Regions from separate parts of the Streptomyces sp. NPDC020996 genome, predicted to be linked through region 2. Evidence: riboswitches for the same ligand, from Rfam matches in the RefSeq annotation. Region 2 holds a riboswitch; the other holds the start of a gene.
The links. A riboswitch is a leader RNA that binds a small molecule or an ion and turns the genes downstream of it on or off. The one in region 2 is predicted to bind glycine.
Positions count from the first base shown of each region.

Region 1: another riboswitch for glycine. It lies ahead of gcvP (aminomethyl-transferring glycine dehydrogenase); the one in region 2 lies ahead of gcvT (glycine cleavage system aminomethyltransferase GcvT).

Region 1 covers NZ_JBFADM010000042.1:59,948-67,564, reverse strand. The annotation lists gene AB0G63_RS26050 (MerR family transcriptional regulator) at 1-385, shown strand, start outside; gene AB0G63_RS26045 (bifunctional nuclease family protein) at 471-944, shown strand; gene AB0G63_RS26040 (MerR family transcriptional regulator) at 1,208-1,891, shown strand; gene AB0G63_RS26035 (DNA polymerase IV) at 1,946-3,406, shown strand; gene AB0G63_RS26030 (PRC-barrel domain-containing protein) at 3,322-3,699, opposite strand; glycine riboswitch at 3,808-3,903, shown strand; gene gcvP (aminomethyl-transferring glycine dehydrogenase) at 4,082-6,967, shown strand; gene AB0G63_RS26020 (TOBE domain-containing protein) at 7,022-7,441, opposite strand; gene AB0G63_RS26015 (ATP-binding cassette domain-containing protein) at 7,470-7,617, opposite strand, start outside.
Region 2 covers NZ_JBFADM010000053.1:47,915-55,531, reverse strand. The annotation lists gene glyA (serine hydroxymethyltransferase) at 1-1,093, opposite strand, end outside; gene gcvH (glycine cleavage system protein GcvH) at 1,109-1,486, opposite strand; gene gcvT (glycine cleavage system aminomethyltransferase GcvT) at 1,620-2,738, opposite strand; glycine riboswitch at 2,923-3,056, opposite strand; gene AB0G63_RS29375 (AAA family ATPase) at 3,235-3,903, shown strand; gene AB0G63_RS29370 (enhanced serine sensitivity protein SseB) at 4,957-5,754, shown strand; gene AB0G63_RS29365 (enhanced serine sensitivity protein SseB C-terminal domain-containing protein) at 5,908-6,702, shown strand; gene AB0G63_RS29360 (ABC transporter permease) at 7,009-7,617, shown strand, end outside.

The sequences.
Region 1 (7,617 bases), on a different contig from region 2:
GGCCGAGCAGCCCACGGCGGCCCGGATCGGCCGGGCGCAGCTGCTGGCGGCCGCCGGGATCGGGGAAGAGGAACTCAAGGAGTGGGAGTCGTACGGGCTCGTCGCTCCGCTGCCGGACGGGGCCTACGACGCGGAGGCGGCCACTGTCGCGTCGCTCGTCGTCGAACTGGGCCGGTTCGGGATCGAGCCGCGGCACCTCAGGGCGATGCGGGCCGCGGCCGACCGTGAGGCCGGACTCATCGACCAGGTGGTGGCCCCGCTCAAGCGCCACCGCAATCCGCAGACCAGGGCCCACGCCGAGGCCCGCACGAAAGAGCTGGCCGCGCTCACGGTCAGGCTCCACACGGCGCTCGTGCAGACCGCGCTCGGTGTGCGCCTGCCGTGAGGCGGACCCGCCGCACCCGGCCGGATCGGCCACCCGTTCCCTGCCCGACTACCCAAACGTCCCGGGCACGGCCTAGGGTTGCTGTGTGAACGAGCTCGATGTCGTAGGTGTCCGGGTCGAGATGCCCTCCAACCAACCGATCGTGCTCCTGCGTGAAGTGGGAGGCGACCGCTACCTCCCCATCTGGATCGGGCCGGGGGAGGCGACGGCGATCGCCTTCGCCCAGCAGGGCATGGCCCCCGCACGACCGCTGACCCACGACCTGTTCAAGGACGTGCTGGAGGCCGTCGGCCAGGAGCTCACCGAAGTGCGCATCACGGACCTGCGTGAGGGCGTCTTCTACGCGGAGCTGGTCTTCGCCAGCGGGGTAGAGGTGAGCGCCCGCCCGTCCGATGCCATAGCGCTGGCCCTGCGCACCGGAACGCCGATCTACGGCAGCGACGGGGTGCTCGACGACGCCGGCATCGCGATCCCCGACGAGCAGGAGGACGAGGTGGAGAAGTTCCGCGAGTTCCTCGACCAGATCTCGCCGGAGGACTTCGGCACCAGCAGCCAGTGAGGCGTGGCCGGCCCGGCGGGCGCCCCGGTGCGCCACGCGGGCCGGTGCCCGGCCGGTCACGGGGCGGCCGCGGGCGATGACCGGCGGTCGGTGCGGGCGTCCTGCGGCCTGCCCGGAGTGCATTCGGCTAGCCTTTCCCCGCGGTTGGCTGCGGGAAACCACTCGTGGGGTGATTATCACTCGGCGTGCCGAGTGTGGCGGTCGTTGACGCACCCCTGGTGGCTGCCTACCGTCGAGAAGGCAGGTCAAGGACGGAGGTCGGCGTGAGAAGCAGCGGCGACGGTACGGCTGGGGGTGCCCCTGGACACGGTCCCGGGGCGAGCGGTCCGTACCCTTCCCCGAGCTCTCGGCTCCGTGCGAGCGGGGAATACCCCCATCACGGCAGCGCGGCCGACCACGTTCCGCAGCGACCGGCGGCCGTGCCGAGCAGCGGAGGGGCGACGTCCATGGCGTCCGAGGAGATCGGCTACCGCGGTCCGACGGCCTGCGCGGCCGCCGGCATCACTTACCGGCAACTGGACTACTGGGCCCGTACCGGCCTCGTCGAGCCCAGCGTGCGCCCCGCCCACGGCTCGGGGACACAGCGGTTGTACAGCTTCCGTGACGTCGTCGTCCTGAAGATCGTCAAGCGGTTCCTGGACACCGGGGTGTCGCTGCAGAACATCCGCACCGCCGTGCAGCACCTGCGCGAGCGCGGCTTCCGTGACCTGGAACGCATGACGCTGATGAGCGACGGCGCCACGGTCTACGAGTGCACCTCTCCCGACGAGGTCCACGCGTTGCTCCAAGGGGGGCAGGGCGTCTTCGGGATCGCCGTGGGCGTGGTGTGGCGGGACGTGGAGAACGCGTTGTCGCAGCTGCACGGGGAGCGCGTCGACACCGGCGAGACCCTCGTCGGGCACAACCCCGCGGACGAGCTGGCACGGCGGCGCAACCGGGCGGTCTGAGGCCGGCCCCTCGCGCCCGCGACGTTGTCAGTGGCGTAGGGCAGCATCGGACATGTGAGAACCGCGCCCACGATCCTGCATCTCGACATGGATGCCTTCTACGCCTCGGCGGAGCAGGCAGCCAAGCCGAGTCTGCGCGGGAAGGCCGTCGTCGTGGGCGGGCTCGGGCCGCGCGGGGTGGTCGCCACCGCGTCGTACGAGGCACGGGCCTTCGGGGTCCGGTCCGCCATGCCGATGGCGCAGGCCCGGCGGCTGGCGCCGAACGCGGCGTACCTCGTGCCCCGCTTCGGCCTCTACCGGTCGATCAGCGAGCAGGTGATGGGGCTGCTGCACGCGCTGTCGCCGCTGGTGGAGCCGCTGAGCCTGGACGAGGCGTTCGTGGACCTGGAGGCCGGGGACGCCGCCTGGGACGAGACGTCGGCGCGGCTGGTGGGGGAGAGGCTGCGCGCCGACATACGGGGCCTGACCGGGCTCACCGGGTCCGTGGGGCTCGCCGCCTGCAAGATGCTCGCGAAGATCGCCTCCGAGGAGGCCAAGCCCGACGGGCTGGTGGTGATCGAGCCGGGCACCGAGCGGGCCCTGCTCGAGCCGATGCCGGTGCGGATCCTGCCGGGCGTGGGACCGGCGACCGGGGACCACCTGCGGCGGGCCGGCATCACCACGGTCGGCGACATCGCCGAGGCGGGGGAGGACGAGCTGGTGCGGCTGCTGGGCAAGGCCCACGGACACGCCCTGTACGCCATGGCGCTGGCGCGCGACGACCGGCCCGTGGTGGCCGAGCGGGAGGCGAAGTCGGTGTCGGTCGAGGACACCTACGACGTCGACATCCACGACCGGATCCGGGTGGGCACGGAAGTGGGGCGGCTGGCCGACCGCTGCGTACGGCGGCTCCGCGCGGCCGGGCTGTCCGGGCGGACCATCGTGCTGAAGGTCCGGCGCTACGACTTCTCCACGCTGACCCGTTCGGAGACGCTGCGGGGGCCGACCGACGATCCGGCGGTCGTGCGGGAGGCCGCCGCGCGGTTGCTGGAGTCGGTGGACACCACGGGAGGCGTGCGGCTGCTGGGGGTGGGGGTGAGCGGGCTGGCCGACTACACGCAGGAGGACCTGTTCGCGCAGGCGGCCGGGGAGCGGGAACGGGAGAGCGGGCAGACGGAGGAGCCCGAGGAACTGCCGGCGGAGCGGCAGACGGCTCCGGCGGAGCGGCGGTGGCCCGCGGGGCACGACGTACGGCATGCCGAGTTCGGGCACGGGTGGGTGCAGGGGAGCGGGCTCGGACGGGTGACCGTGCGGTTCGAGACGCCCGGCTCGCAGCCCGGGCGGGTGCGGACGTTCCGGGTCGACGACCCCGACCTGGAGCCGGCCGATCCGCTGCCGCTGGTGCCGCTGATACCGGAGAGGTCGCAGGAACAGGGAGCCGGAAAGTCGGCCTATGCCTCGTCCGAGCCCGCCAGCCTGCCGAAGTCGTGGTCGGCGTCGTCGAAGGCGGACGGCGGGGCGACGTCCAGGCCGTAGTGGTGGTAGAGCTGCAGTTCCTGCTCGGGGGAGAGGTGGCGGCCGACGCCGAAGTCGGGGGCGTCCTTGATCAGGGAGCGGTCGAAGGGGACGTGCAGGGCGCCTTCCACCAGTTCGCTGGGTTCCAGTGGGACGAAGGCGTCCCGGGAGAACAGTCCGGTGCGTATGGCGGCCCACTCCGGCATGCCGGTCGCGTCGTCGAGGTAGACCTCGTCGACGGTGCCGATCTTGGTGCCGTTGCGGTCGAACGCCTTGCGGCCGATCAGGTTGCGCGGATCGATGTCGGTCTGCACGGGCCCTCCTCCTGGTCGCATTCGTCATCACTACGAAAGAGCACAACGCGGCGGGCGGCCACTCGAAGGCCGGGGTGTCGTGCCCGCTGGTACCCTGGCAACGGCTGCTGACCCCGTGCGGGAGAGTCCTCCGGACATCACCGGAGGCGCCGAAGGAGCAAATCCTCCCCGGAATCTCTCAGGCTCACGTACCGCACGGACGAGGTCACTCTGGAAAGCAGAGCGGGTGTCGCTACGGCCTCCGCTCTCACCGACGGTGCAAGCCGCAAGCCCTCGGGCGGCCCGGTGAAGCTCTCAGGTTGAGATGACAGAGGGGGAGGCCGTCCGGGTACCCGCGCCGTGGTGCCCCTCGAAGGTCGCGCAAGACCAGGAGGCCTCCGCAATGACCGCCCACCGCATTCCGCTCTCCGAGCTCGAGCAGGGCATCCCCTTCGAACAGCGCCACATCGGGCCCGATCAGGAAGCGCGGGCGAAGATGCTCGCCCAGGTCGGGTACGGCTCGCTGGACGAGCTCACCGCCGCCGCGGTGCCGGATGTGATCAAGAACGCCGGCGCGCTCGACCTGCCGGGCGCGCGCACCGAGGCGGAGGTGCTCGCCGAGCTGCGGTCGCTCGCCGAGCGCAACCAGGTGCTCGGCTCCATGATCGGGCTCGGGTACTACGGCACGTTCACCCCGCCCGTCATCCTGCGCAACGTGCTGGAGAACCCGGCCTGGTACACCGCCTACACGCCCTACCAGCCGGAGATCTCCCAGGGCCGCCTCGAGGCCCTGCTGAACTTCCAGACGATGGTCGCCGACCTCACCGGCCTGCCGACCTCCGGCGCCTCGCTGCTCGACGAGGGCACGGCGGCCGCCGAGGCCGTGGCGCTGTCCCGGCGCATGGGGAAGAACAAGAAGGGTCTCTTCCTCGTCGACGCCGACGCGCTGCCGCAGACCATCGCCGTGATCGAGACCCGCGCCGAGCCGACGGGCGTCGAGGTCGTCGTGGCCGACCTCAGCGACGGCATCCCGGCCGAGGTCGCCGCGCGCGAGATCAACGGCGTGCTCATCCAGTACCCCGGCGCCTCCGGTGCCGTACGCGACATCAAGCCGGTCATCGACCAGGCGCACGAGCTGGGCGCCCTGGTCACCGTGGCCGCGGACCTGCTCGCGCTGACGCTGCTGAAGTCGCCCGGCGAGCTCGGCGCGGACATCGCGGTCGGCACGACCCAGCGGTTCGGCGTGCCCATGGGCTTCGGCGGTCCGCACGCCGGCTACATGGCGGTGCACGAGAAGTTCGCGCGCAGCCTGCCCGGGCGTCTGGTGGGCGTCTCCGTCGACGCCGACGGGCACAAGGCCTACCGGCTCGCGCTGCAGACCCGTGAGCAGCACATCCGCCGGGAGAAGGCCACCAGCAACATCTGCACCGCCCAGGTGCTGCTCGCCGTGATGGCCGGCATGTACGCCGTCTACCACGGCCCCGAGGGGCTGAAGGGCATCGCCCGGCGCACCCACCGGTACGCCGCGATCCTCGCCGAGGGCCTCCGGGCCGGCGGGGTCGAGGTCGTGCACGGCGCCTACTTCGACACCCTGACCGTCCGCGTCCCGGCGAAGGCCGGCGAGGTCGTCGCCGCCGCGCGGCGCGGCGGGGTCAACCTGCACCTCGTCGACGCCGACCACGTCCTGGTCGCCTGCGACGAGACGACCACGCGGGCGCGGCTGGACGCCGTATGGGCGGCTTTCGGCGTCGAGGGCGACGTCGAGGCGCTGGACGCGGCGGCCGGGGACGCGCTGCCGGAGGCGCTGCTGCGCACCGACGGCTACCTCAACCACCCCGTCTTCCACCAGTACCGCTCCGAGACCGCCATGCTGCGCTACCTGCGCCGCCTGGCCGACCGTGACTACGCGCTCGACCGCGGCATGATCCCGCTGGGCTCCTGCACGATGAAGCTCAACGCGACCACGGAGATGGAGCCGATCACCTGGCCCGAGTTCGGGCAGCTGCACCCCTTCGTGCCCGTGGAGCAGGCGCAGGGCTACCTCACCCTCATCCACGAGCTGGAGGAACGTCTCGCCGAGGTCACCGGCTACGACAAGGTGTCCCTCCAGCCCAACGCCGGCTCGCAGGGCGAGCTGGCCGGTCTGCTCGCCGTGCGCGGCTACCACCGAGCCAACGGCGACGAGCAGCGCACGGTCTGCCTGATCCCGTCCTCCGCGCACGGCACCAACGCCGCCAGCGCCGCGATGGCCGGCATGAAGGTCGTCGTCGTGAAGACCGCCGAGGACGGCGAGATCGACGTCGCGGACCTGCGGGCGAAGATCGAGCAGTACCGCGACGAACTGGCGGTGCTGATGATCACCTACCCGTCGACGCACGGCGTGTTCGAGGAGCACGTCGCCGACATCTGCGCCCAGGTGCACGAGGCGGGCGGGCAGGTGTACGTGGACGGCGCCAACCTCAACGCCCTGGTCGGCCTCGCCAAGCCGGGCCACTTCGGCGGTGACGTCTCCCACCTGAACCTGCACAAGACGTTCTGCATCCCGCACGGCGGCGGCGGCCCCGGCGTCGGCCCGGTCGGGGTGCGCGCGCACCTGGCGCCGTACCTGCCGAACCACCCGCTGCAGCCGGAGGCCGGTCCCGAGACCGGCGTGGGCCCCGTCTCGGCGGCTCCCTGGGGGTCGGCGGGCATCCTGCCCATCTCCTGGACGTACGTCCGCCTGATGGGCGCTGAGGGGCTGAAGCGGGCCACGCAGGTGGCGGTGCTGAGCGCCAACTACGTCGCCAAGCGACTGGAGCCGCACTACCCGGTGCTGTACACCGGCCCCGGCGGCCTGGTCGCGCACGAGTGCATCATCGACCTGCGGCCGCTGACCAAGGCGACCGGCGTGAGCGTGGACGACGTCGCCAAGCGGCTGATCGACTACGGCTTCCACGCGCCGACCATGTCGTTCCCGGTGGCCGGGACGCTGATGATCGAGCCGACCGAGTCCGAGGACCTGACCGAGCTCGACCGGTTCTGCGACGCGATGATCGCGATCCGCGCGGAGATCGAGAAGGTCGGCTCCGGCGAGTGGCCCGCCGACGACAACCCGCTGCGCAACGCGCCGCACACCGCGGCAGCGCTGACCGGCGAGTGGGAGCACGCCTACACCCGCGAGGAGGCCGTCTTCCCGGCCGGCGGCTCCGCGGCCGACAAGTACTGGCCGCCGGTGCGCCGCATCGACCAGGCCTTCGGCGACCGGAACCTGGTGTGCTCGTGCCCGCCGCCGGACGCCTACGAGGACTGACCGCGGCGACGGACGCACGGTGCGAGGGCCCCGCTTCGGCGGGGCCCTCGCGCGTCACGCCGTCGCCAGCGCGACCTCGGTCGACTTGATCAGGGCCACCACGGGGGTGCCGGTCGCCAGCGCCAGGTCCTGTGCGGCGTCCTCGGTGATCGCGGAGGTCAGCTCGCCGCCCTCGACGGCGACCTCCACGGCGGCCATCGCGCGGCCGGCGGTGATGCCGGTGACCGTGCCGGGGAGCCGGTTGCGGATGGACAGACCCTCGACCGGGCCGGTGGCGAGGGCGACCTCCGTGGACTTCACCAGCGCGTGGACGGCGGAGCCCGCCTCGAGTCCGAGTTCCTCCACGGCGTCCAGGGTGATCGCCGCGGTGAGGTCCTGTCCCCCGGCGAGGCGGACCTTGACGGTGGCCATCACCTTGCCGCGGGTGACGTCGGTGACGGTGCCGGGGAACTGGTTGCGGATGCTCAGGGTCATGGTCGTCCACCGTAGTGGGCGGGGTGCGTCAGGCCGGGTAGGCGTGCGTCTGCGTCGCCTTGACCGTCGCCCAGACCGGCGCGCCGGGGTGCAGGCCGAGTTCGGCCGCGGCGACCGTGGTGAGGTCGGCGGCCAGCGGGAGCTCGCCGGTGAGGTCCACCCGGATCTGGTCGCCG
Region 2 (7,617 bases):
GGCCCGAGGTGACCATCGGCGGGCGCGGGTCGTTCGGGACGGCGTTGCGGTTGACCGTGATGCCGACCTCGTGGAGCCGGTCCTCGGCCTGCTGCCCGTCCAGCTCGGACTCGCGCAGGTCGACCAGGATCAGGTGCACGTCCGTACCGCCGGACAGCACGTTCACCCCGGCCTCGCGGGCGTCCGCCGCCGTCAGGCGCTCGGCGAGGATCCGCGCGCCCTCCACGGTACGGCGCTGGCGCTCCTTGAACTCCTCGCTCGCCGCGACCTTGAAGGACACCGCCTTGGCCGCGATCACATGCTCCAGGGGGCCGCCCTGGAAGCCCGGGAAGACGGAGGAGTTGAGCTTCTTCGCGAAGTCCTTCTTCGCGAGGATGATGCCGCCGCGCGGGCCGCCCAGCGTCTTGTGCGTGGTGGAGGTGACGACGTCGGCGTGCTCGACCGGGTTGGGGTGCAGACCGGCGGCGACCAGACCGGCGAAGTGGGCCATGTCGACCCACAGGTACGCCCCGGCCTCGTCCGCGATCCGGCGGAACTCGGCGAAGTCCAGCTGCCGCGGGTACGCCGACCAGCCCGCGATGATCACCTTGGGCCGGTGTTCCTTGGCCAGCCGCTCGACCTCGGCCATGTCGACCAGGCCGGTCGCGGAGTCCACGTGGTAGGCCACCACGTCGAACTGCTTGCCGGAGAAGTTCAGCCGCATCCCGTGGGTCAGGTGGCCGCCGTGCGCGAGGTCCAGGCCGAGGATGGTGTCCCCGGGCTGGGCCAGCGCGAACAGGGCGGCCTGGTTGGCGGAGGCGCCCGAGTGCGGCTGGACGTTGGCGTACTCGGCGCCGAACAGGTCCTTGACCCGGTCGATGGCGATCTGCTCGGCGACGTCGACGTGCTCGCAGCCGCCGTAGTAGCGGCGGCCGGGGTAGCCCTCGGCGTACTTGTTGGTGAGGACCGAGCCCTGGGCCTCCATGACCGCGAGCGGAGCGAAGTTCTCCGAGGCGATCATCTCGAGCGTGGACTGCTGGCGGTGCAGCTCGGCGTCGACCGCGGCGGCGACCTCCGGGTCGAGCTCGTGCAGGGGCGTGTTCAGTACGGACATGAAGGGAACGACTCCTCAGCCGGCGGTGTGGGCGGCGTACTCGTCGGCGGAGAGCAGGTCGGACGGCTCCTCGGCGACGCGGACCTTGAACAGCCAGCCGCCCTCGAAGGGGGCCGAGTTCACCAGCGACGGGTCGTTGACGACGTCCTCGTTGATCTCGGTGATCTCACCGGTGACGGGGGAGTACAGGTCGGAAACGGACTTGGTCGACTCCAGCTCGCCGCAGGACTCGCCCGCGGTCACCGTGGAGCCGACCTCGGGGAGCTGGGCGTAGACGACGTCGCCGAGCGCGTTGGCCGCGAACTCGGTGATGCCGACCGTCGCGACGCCGTCCTCGGCGGCCGACAGCCACTCGTGCTCCTTGCTGTAACGCAGCTGCTGCGGGTTGCTCATGGCCTGAATTCTCCTGTACGCGGGGAACTGCTGGTGGGTGGGGGACTGCGAAGAACGTGCGTGAGCAGGCGCGATGTGCGCCGTGTCACGCGCGCGCGGCTACGACGGTGGCACTCGCGCGGCTACGACGGTGTCACTTCTGCCGCTTGTAGAAGGGCAGCGCCACGACCTCGTACGGTTCGTGGGTGCCCCGGATGTCCACACCGACCCCGGGGGTGCCCGGCGCCGCGTGCGCGGCGTCCACGTACGCCATGGCGATCGGCTTGCCCAGCGTGGGGGAGGGGGCGCCGGAGGTGACCTCGCCGATCACCTCGCCGCCGGCGACCACCGGGTACCCGGCGCGCGGGACGCGGCGGCCCTCGGCGACCAGGCCGACGAGGACCCGCGGAGGCTCGGCGGCGGCCCGGTCGGCGGCCTCCTGAAGGGCCGCCCTTCCCACGAAGTCGCCCTCCTTGCCGAACTTCACGACCCGGCCGAGCCCGGCGTCGAAGGGCGTCACCGACGTGCTCAGCTCGTGCCCGTACAGCGGCATGCCCGCCTCCAGGCGCAGCGTGTCGCGGCAGGACAGACCGCAGGGGACCAGTCCGGCGGGCGCGCCCGCCTCGGTCAGCGCCTGCCACACCTTCTCCGCGTCGGACGGGGCGACGAACAGTTCGAAGCCGTCCTCACCGGTGTAGCCGGTGCGCGCGATCAGGGCCGGCACGCCCGCGACCGTGCCGGGCAGGCCCGCGTAGTACTTCAGGCCGTCGAGGTCGGCGTCCGTGAGGGACTTCAGGATGCCGGGGGACTCGGGGCCCTGGACGGCGATCAGCGCGTAGGCGTCCCGGTCGTCGCGCACCTCGGCGTCGAAGCCGGCGGAGCGCTCGACGAGGGCGTCCAGGACGACCTGGGCGTTGGAGGCGTTGGCCACGACCAGGTAGTCGGTCTCGGCCAGCCGGTAGACGATCAGGTCGTCGAGGATGCCGCCGTCCTCGCGGCAGATCATGGTGTAGCGGGCGCGGCCCGTCCGCACGCCGCCGATGTCGCCCACCAGGGCGTGGTCGAGCAGGGCGGCGGCCTGCGGGCCGGTGACGGCGATCTCGCCCATGTGGGAGAGGTCGAACAGGCCCGCCCGGGTGCGTACGGCGTTGTGCTCGTCGCGCTCGGAGCCGTAGCGCAGCGGCATGTCCCAGCCGGCGAAGTCGGTCATCGTCGCGCCGAGCGAGCGGTGCACGGCGTCGAGGGCGGTGCGACGGAGTTCGGTACTGCTCATCGGTCGGTCGTCTCCCAGGGCGATGGGGGTCCCCCCATGCGAGCGAAGCCGAGCATGGGGAAGCGAGGTCGTTCCTCCCCATCTGTCATCGGAACCTGAGAGGTTCGCCATGACCAGGGACGGGATCACGGCTTGCACCTTGGGTGGAGCCGCTGGTCGACAGCGGCCCGCTTTTCAGATGTGCCTCGCCCGCGCGGTAACGGTGCCTGAGAGATTCAAGGGAGGGACTTGCTCCTTCGGCGTCCCGGTGAGGCGCACGTGGCGACGCGAAACGCGGCGACGCTTACGTGCTGCCGGGAACTCTCCCGCGCGGATTCAAACGGCCGGTATGCAGTTGGCGGGCACATCATCGCACGCCTCGCCGGATGGTGGGCAGGCGGCTACTTGTGACAGGCCTGTGGCCGTAAACGTACCGAACCGGGAGACAGTGTGGATTACCTTCTTTTTACATTCGGTGGGGAGAAGCTCTCTGAACCCCGCAGGGAGGACGATCACGGTGACAAGGCCCACGGCGTATGCGACGACCTCGGCTCTCGCGCTGCCCGACCAGCCCGCGGCTCCGGCCCGCGAGCGGTGCGCGGCCCGGCCGGCGCCGGTCGTCCGCGACCTGCGCGAGCGACCCGGCCGCAGCCCGCACGCCCTGCTGTTCGGTTCCCGCGACGTCGTCGTGGTCACCGGACTGCCCGGCAGCGGCAAGTCCACTCTGATGAAGCGGGCGGTGGTGGGCGTCCGCATCGACTCCCAGGACGCCCGCGACCGCTGGGAGCGCCGCGTGCCACGCTTCCTGCCCTACGCCGTCTACCGCCCCCTGGTCCGCTTCGCCCACTACGCGGGACTGCGCCGCGCCCTGCGCTCCGGCGAGGGCGTCGTCGTGCACGACTGCGGCACGCAGGCGTGGGTGCGCGGCTGGCTCTCCCGGGAGGCCCGCCGCCGCGGCGGCACCCTCCACCTGCTCCTGCTCGACGTCGCGCCCGAGGCCGCGCTGGAGGGCCAGCGGGAGCGGGGCCGCGGCGTCTCCCGCTACGCCTTCGCCCGGCACCGCGCGGCCGTGTCCCGCCTGCTCCGCGCGGTCGAACGCGGCGATCTGCCCGACGGCTGCGGCTCGGCGATCCTCCTGGACCGCCCCGCCTCCGGCGCCCTCCGCAGAATCGCCTTCACCGGCTGACCAACTGCCTCGGGCCACCAACTGCCTCCGGCCACCAACTGCCTCCGGCCACCAACTGCCTCCGGCCAACCGCCGCGCCCGGCCAACCGTCGCGGCGCGTGCGTCCGCCGCCGGACGCCACCCGCCGCGGTGCGGTGCGCACGCCCACCGCACCGCGCACCACCGCACCGCGCACCACCGCACCGCGCACCACCGCCCCTCGCACCATGCCGTGCGCCCACCAGGCATCACGCGCCCGGCCCACTCGGCGGTGTCGCCGAGCCGGGGCGCTCGGTGACTCGGCCGGCTCCTGGGGCTCACGGACGGGTTCGGCCGGTCTCGCGGCCGACCCCGGCGGTACGGCGACCGGCCTCCGGTCGTGCTGCCGGACCGCCTCCGGCCGGCCCGGAAGGCAAGTACGGGCCGACTGCCGGGCAGTCGGCGGCGGCACCCAACTGGCCTCCACCGGCCCGACACAGGTTCCCCGCAGTCCTGCGGGCGGACTCGGGCGGTGTGGCCGACGGCCTTCCCGGGGTGCTGCGACCGGTCGGCCGGACCGGCCTCCGCCGGCATGGCGACCGGCCTCCGGCCGGCGCCGGGCCGTCCCCGGCCCAACGGGGCCGCGAGCATGGGCGGATTGCCGGGCCGACGGCGCCGGCAGGCAAGGCGACGGCACCGGCAGGCGATCGGTCCTGTCGGTTTCGCGGCCGGTCTGCGGCGGTTATTGCCGGGCGGTGCTCGTCAGTCCGGGGGCAGGTGCTCGGGTGGGTTGCCGGGTCGTCGGGGCCGGCAGGCGATCGGTTCCGTCGGTTCGCCGGCCGGTCTGCGGCGGTGCTGCCGGGCCTCCCCGGCCGACCGGGGCTGCACGCGTGGGCCGCCGGGCAGTCGGCACCGGCAACCCGCCGGCACCGGCATCGCACCACCCGTCGGCCCCCAACCGGTGGCCGCCGCAGGTCCGCGTCGGCGCCCCGGTCGTACAGCCCGCGGCCGACGTGGGCTCATGGGCCGACCGCTCGGCGGGCGTGACCCGTTAGCCTTCTCAGCCACAGCAGGTTCCAAGCAGGCGGTAGGCAGATGGACTTCCCGGCGGCGGGCTTCCCCGCGGACATACCGGCACAGGCGCACCCCCATCCGCACGGCGGATGGCCCGGCAACGAGCTGGAGGAGGTGCTCTCCGCCTCCCTCGGCGTGCCCACCGCCGGCGGGCGGATCGTCGAGGTGCTGGGGCGCAGCTTCGTGTGGGTGCCGCTGCCCAACGGCGGCGGCCCGGACAGCGGCCCCCTCGACCTGCCCACCCTCGAGATCGACGGACAGGCGTACGTGCCGGTCTTCAGCTCGGAGGAGCAGTTCCGCCAGGTCGTCGGCAACCACATGTCGTACACCATCGCGCCGGCCGTCGAGTTCGCCCGCGGTCTGCCGCCGCAGGTCGGCATCGCCGTGAACCCGGACGGCGTGGTCGGCATCCCGCTCCCGCCGGCCGCGGTGGCCGAGCTGTGCCGGGCCGGCCGCACCCCGCTGGACGGCCCCGGAGCCGGCGGCCGCGTCCGCCTCTTCGAACCGGACTGGCAGGACGACCCGGTCGACTTCCTCACCGCGGCCGCCGAGGAGTTCGCCGGCACCGGCGTCGTCACCACGGCCCGCCGCTGCCTGGCCGCGATCGAGACGGCGGACCCGGCGATGTTCGTGGGCGTGGAGCTGTCCCAGTGGGAGGGGGACTTCAGGGCGCTGCCCCTGGAGGCCCTCGGCCGGGCGCTGGCCAAGGTCCCCACCCGGTGGCCGGTGAACCTGGTCCTGCTGGACGTGACCGACGACCCGGTGGCGGTCTGGATGCGCGACCAGGTCCGGCCGTTCTACACGCGGGACCACCGGTAACCGCTGCCGCACGGGCGGCCTGCCCGCGGGGACGGGGAAGGCCGCGCGACCGGCCCAGGCGAACACGTACTCGCCGCCGGTCGCGGGGCCCCGGCCCCCCGGGCGCTTAAGCTGGTTCCATATCCGCAGCAACCTTCAGGAGGGGCGGTACAGGTGAGCGCCAGCGGCACCACGACCGGCCAGGTCGAGCACATGCTGCGCCAGGTGACGCCCGGGCGCTACGACGCCTACGAGGCGCTGCTCAGGGCGCTCGCGACCCCGTCCTCCGGCCAGGTCTGGATGCTGCTCTGGCACGGCCAGGCCGGATCCCCCGACGCCCAGTACGGGAACATGGAGGTCGACGGCTTCAGCTACGCCCCCTGCGTGACCTCCGCGCAGGAGCTGTCGGCCAGTGGCTGGAACCGATCGTACGAGGTCGTCGACGGGCTCGACGTGGCCCGCACCCTGTACCCCGACCACTACGGCCTCTGGCTCAACCCGCACGCCCCCGGCGGCGGCGTCGGCATCCCCTGGCTCGACCTGCGCCGCATCGCCACCGGCCTCGACCGCCAGCCGGCGGGCCCGCTGCGCCTGTCGGAGCCCGGGATCGAGATCCCGCAGTTCTACGCGCTGCTCGCGCAGAACGCCCACCGTACCCCGGCCGTCCGCTCACTGCGCCGCGCCTGGGTGCAGCCCGCGCTCGGGGCGCCGTACCTCGCCATCGGTCTGGACGTGTACGACACCTCGCCGCCCGCGGTGGACTCGGTGCGGGCGATGATGCAGCAGTCCATCGGGGCGGTGCCGGACGGACTGCCGGTGTCGACCGTGGCGATGTCCGACGGCCACGACCCGGTCGCGATGTGGCTGCGGGCGAACGCCCGCCCCTTCTACGACCGTGAGGCGCACGCGGCCCCCGCGCAGGCCCCGGCGGCCGGATACGGCTATCCGCCGGCCCACGGCGCATACTGAGAGACCTCACAGCCCGCCCGTAGGGGGTGCTGTTCTTCGCGCGTAGATGGCGGCGTAAGATCCTCCCGTGTCCCATATAGTCACACCCGTCCCTGTCCGACCCTCGCTACCCACTGTCCGGATAACGGAACCCTCCAGCCCGCATCACGTTTACGCATCCTTTCCCCGTCAAGTCTGGCAACAGATCGCCAAAGCGTTGAAGACTCCCGCTCCAGGGGCCTTCGCCCCTGTGTACGACGGACTGAAGACGCCGCTACAGCGGCAAGTGCGGGCCGGCTACCGCCGGTTGAGAGGGGTCCCTGCCAGATGACGGCACCATTGCACGAGCCGACCGCGGAAGCGGCCCCGAGCGCGGCCGAGGAAGCGGCGGTTGCCAGCGCCGGAGCGAAGGCCGTACAGGGGCGCTCCCTGGGCCGGATCGCCTGGGAGCGCCTGAAGCGGGACAAGCTCGCCCTCACGGGCGGCGTCGTCGTGCTCGTCCTCATCGCGCTCGCCCTGCTCGCGCCGGTGATCACCAGCCTGCTCGGCCAGGACCCGGACGCCTACCACGAGAGCCTGATCGACCCGCTGTTCGGCACCCCCAAGGGCTCGCTGGGCGGCGTCAGCGGCGAGCACCTGCTGGGCGTCGAGCCGGTCAACGGCCGCGACATCCTCGCCCGCATCCTCTACGGCGCCCGGGTCTCCCTCCTGGTGGGCTTCCTGTCCGCCGTGGTCGCCGTCGTCCTCGGCACCGTGCTGGGCATCCTCGCCGGCTTCTTCGGCGGCTGGGTCGACTCCCTGATCAGCCGCGTGATGGACGGCCTGCTGGCCTTCCCGCAGCTGCTGTTCACCATCGCCCTGGTCTCCGTCATGCCGTCCAACATGCTGGGCCTGACCGGCTCCAGCGTGCGCGTCTTCGTGATGATCCTGGTCATC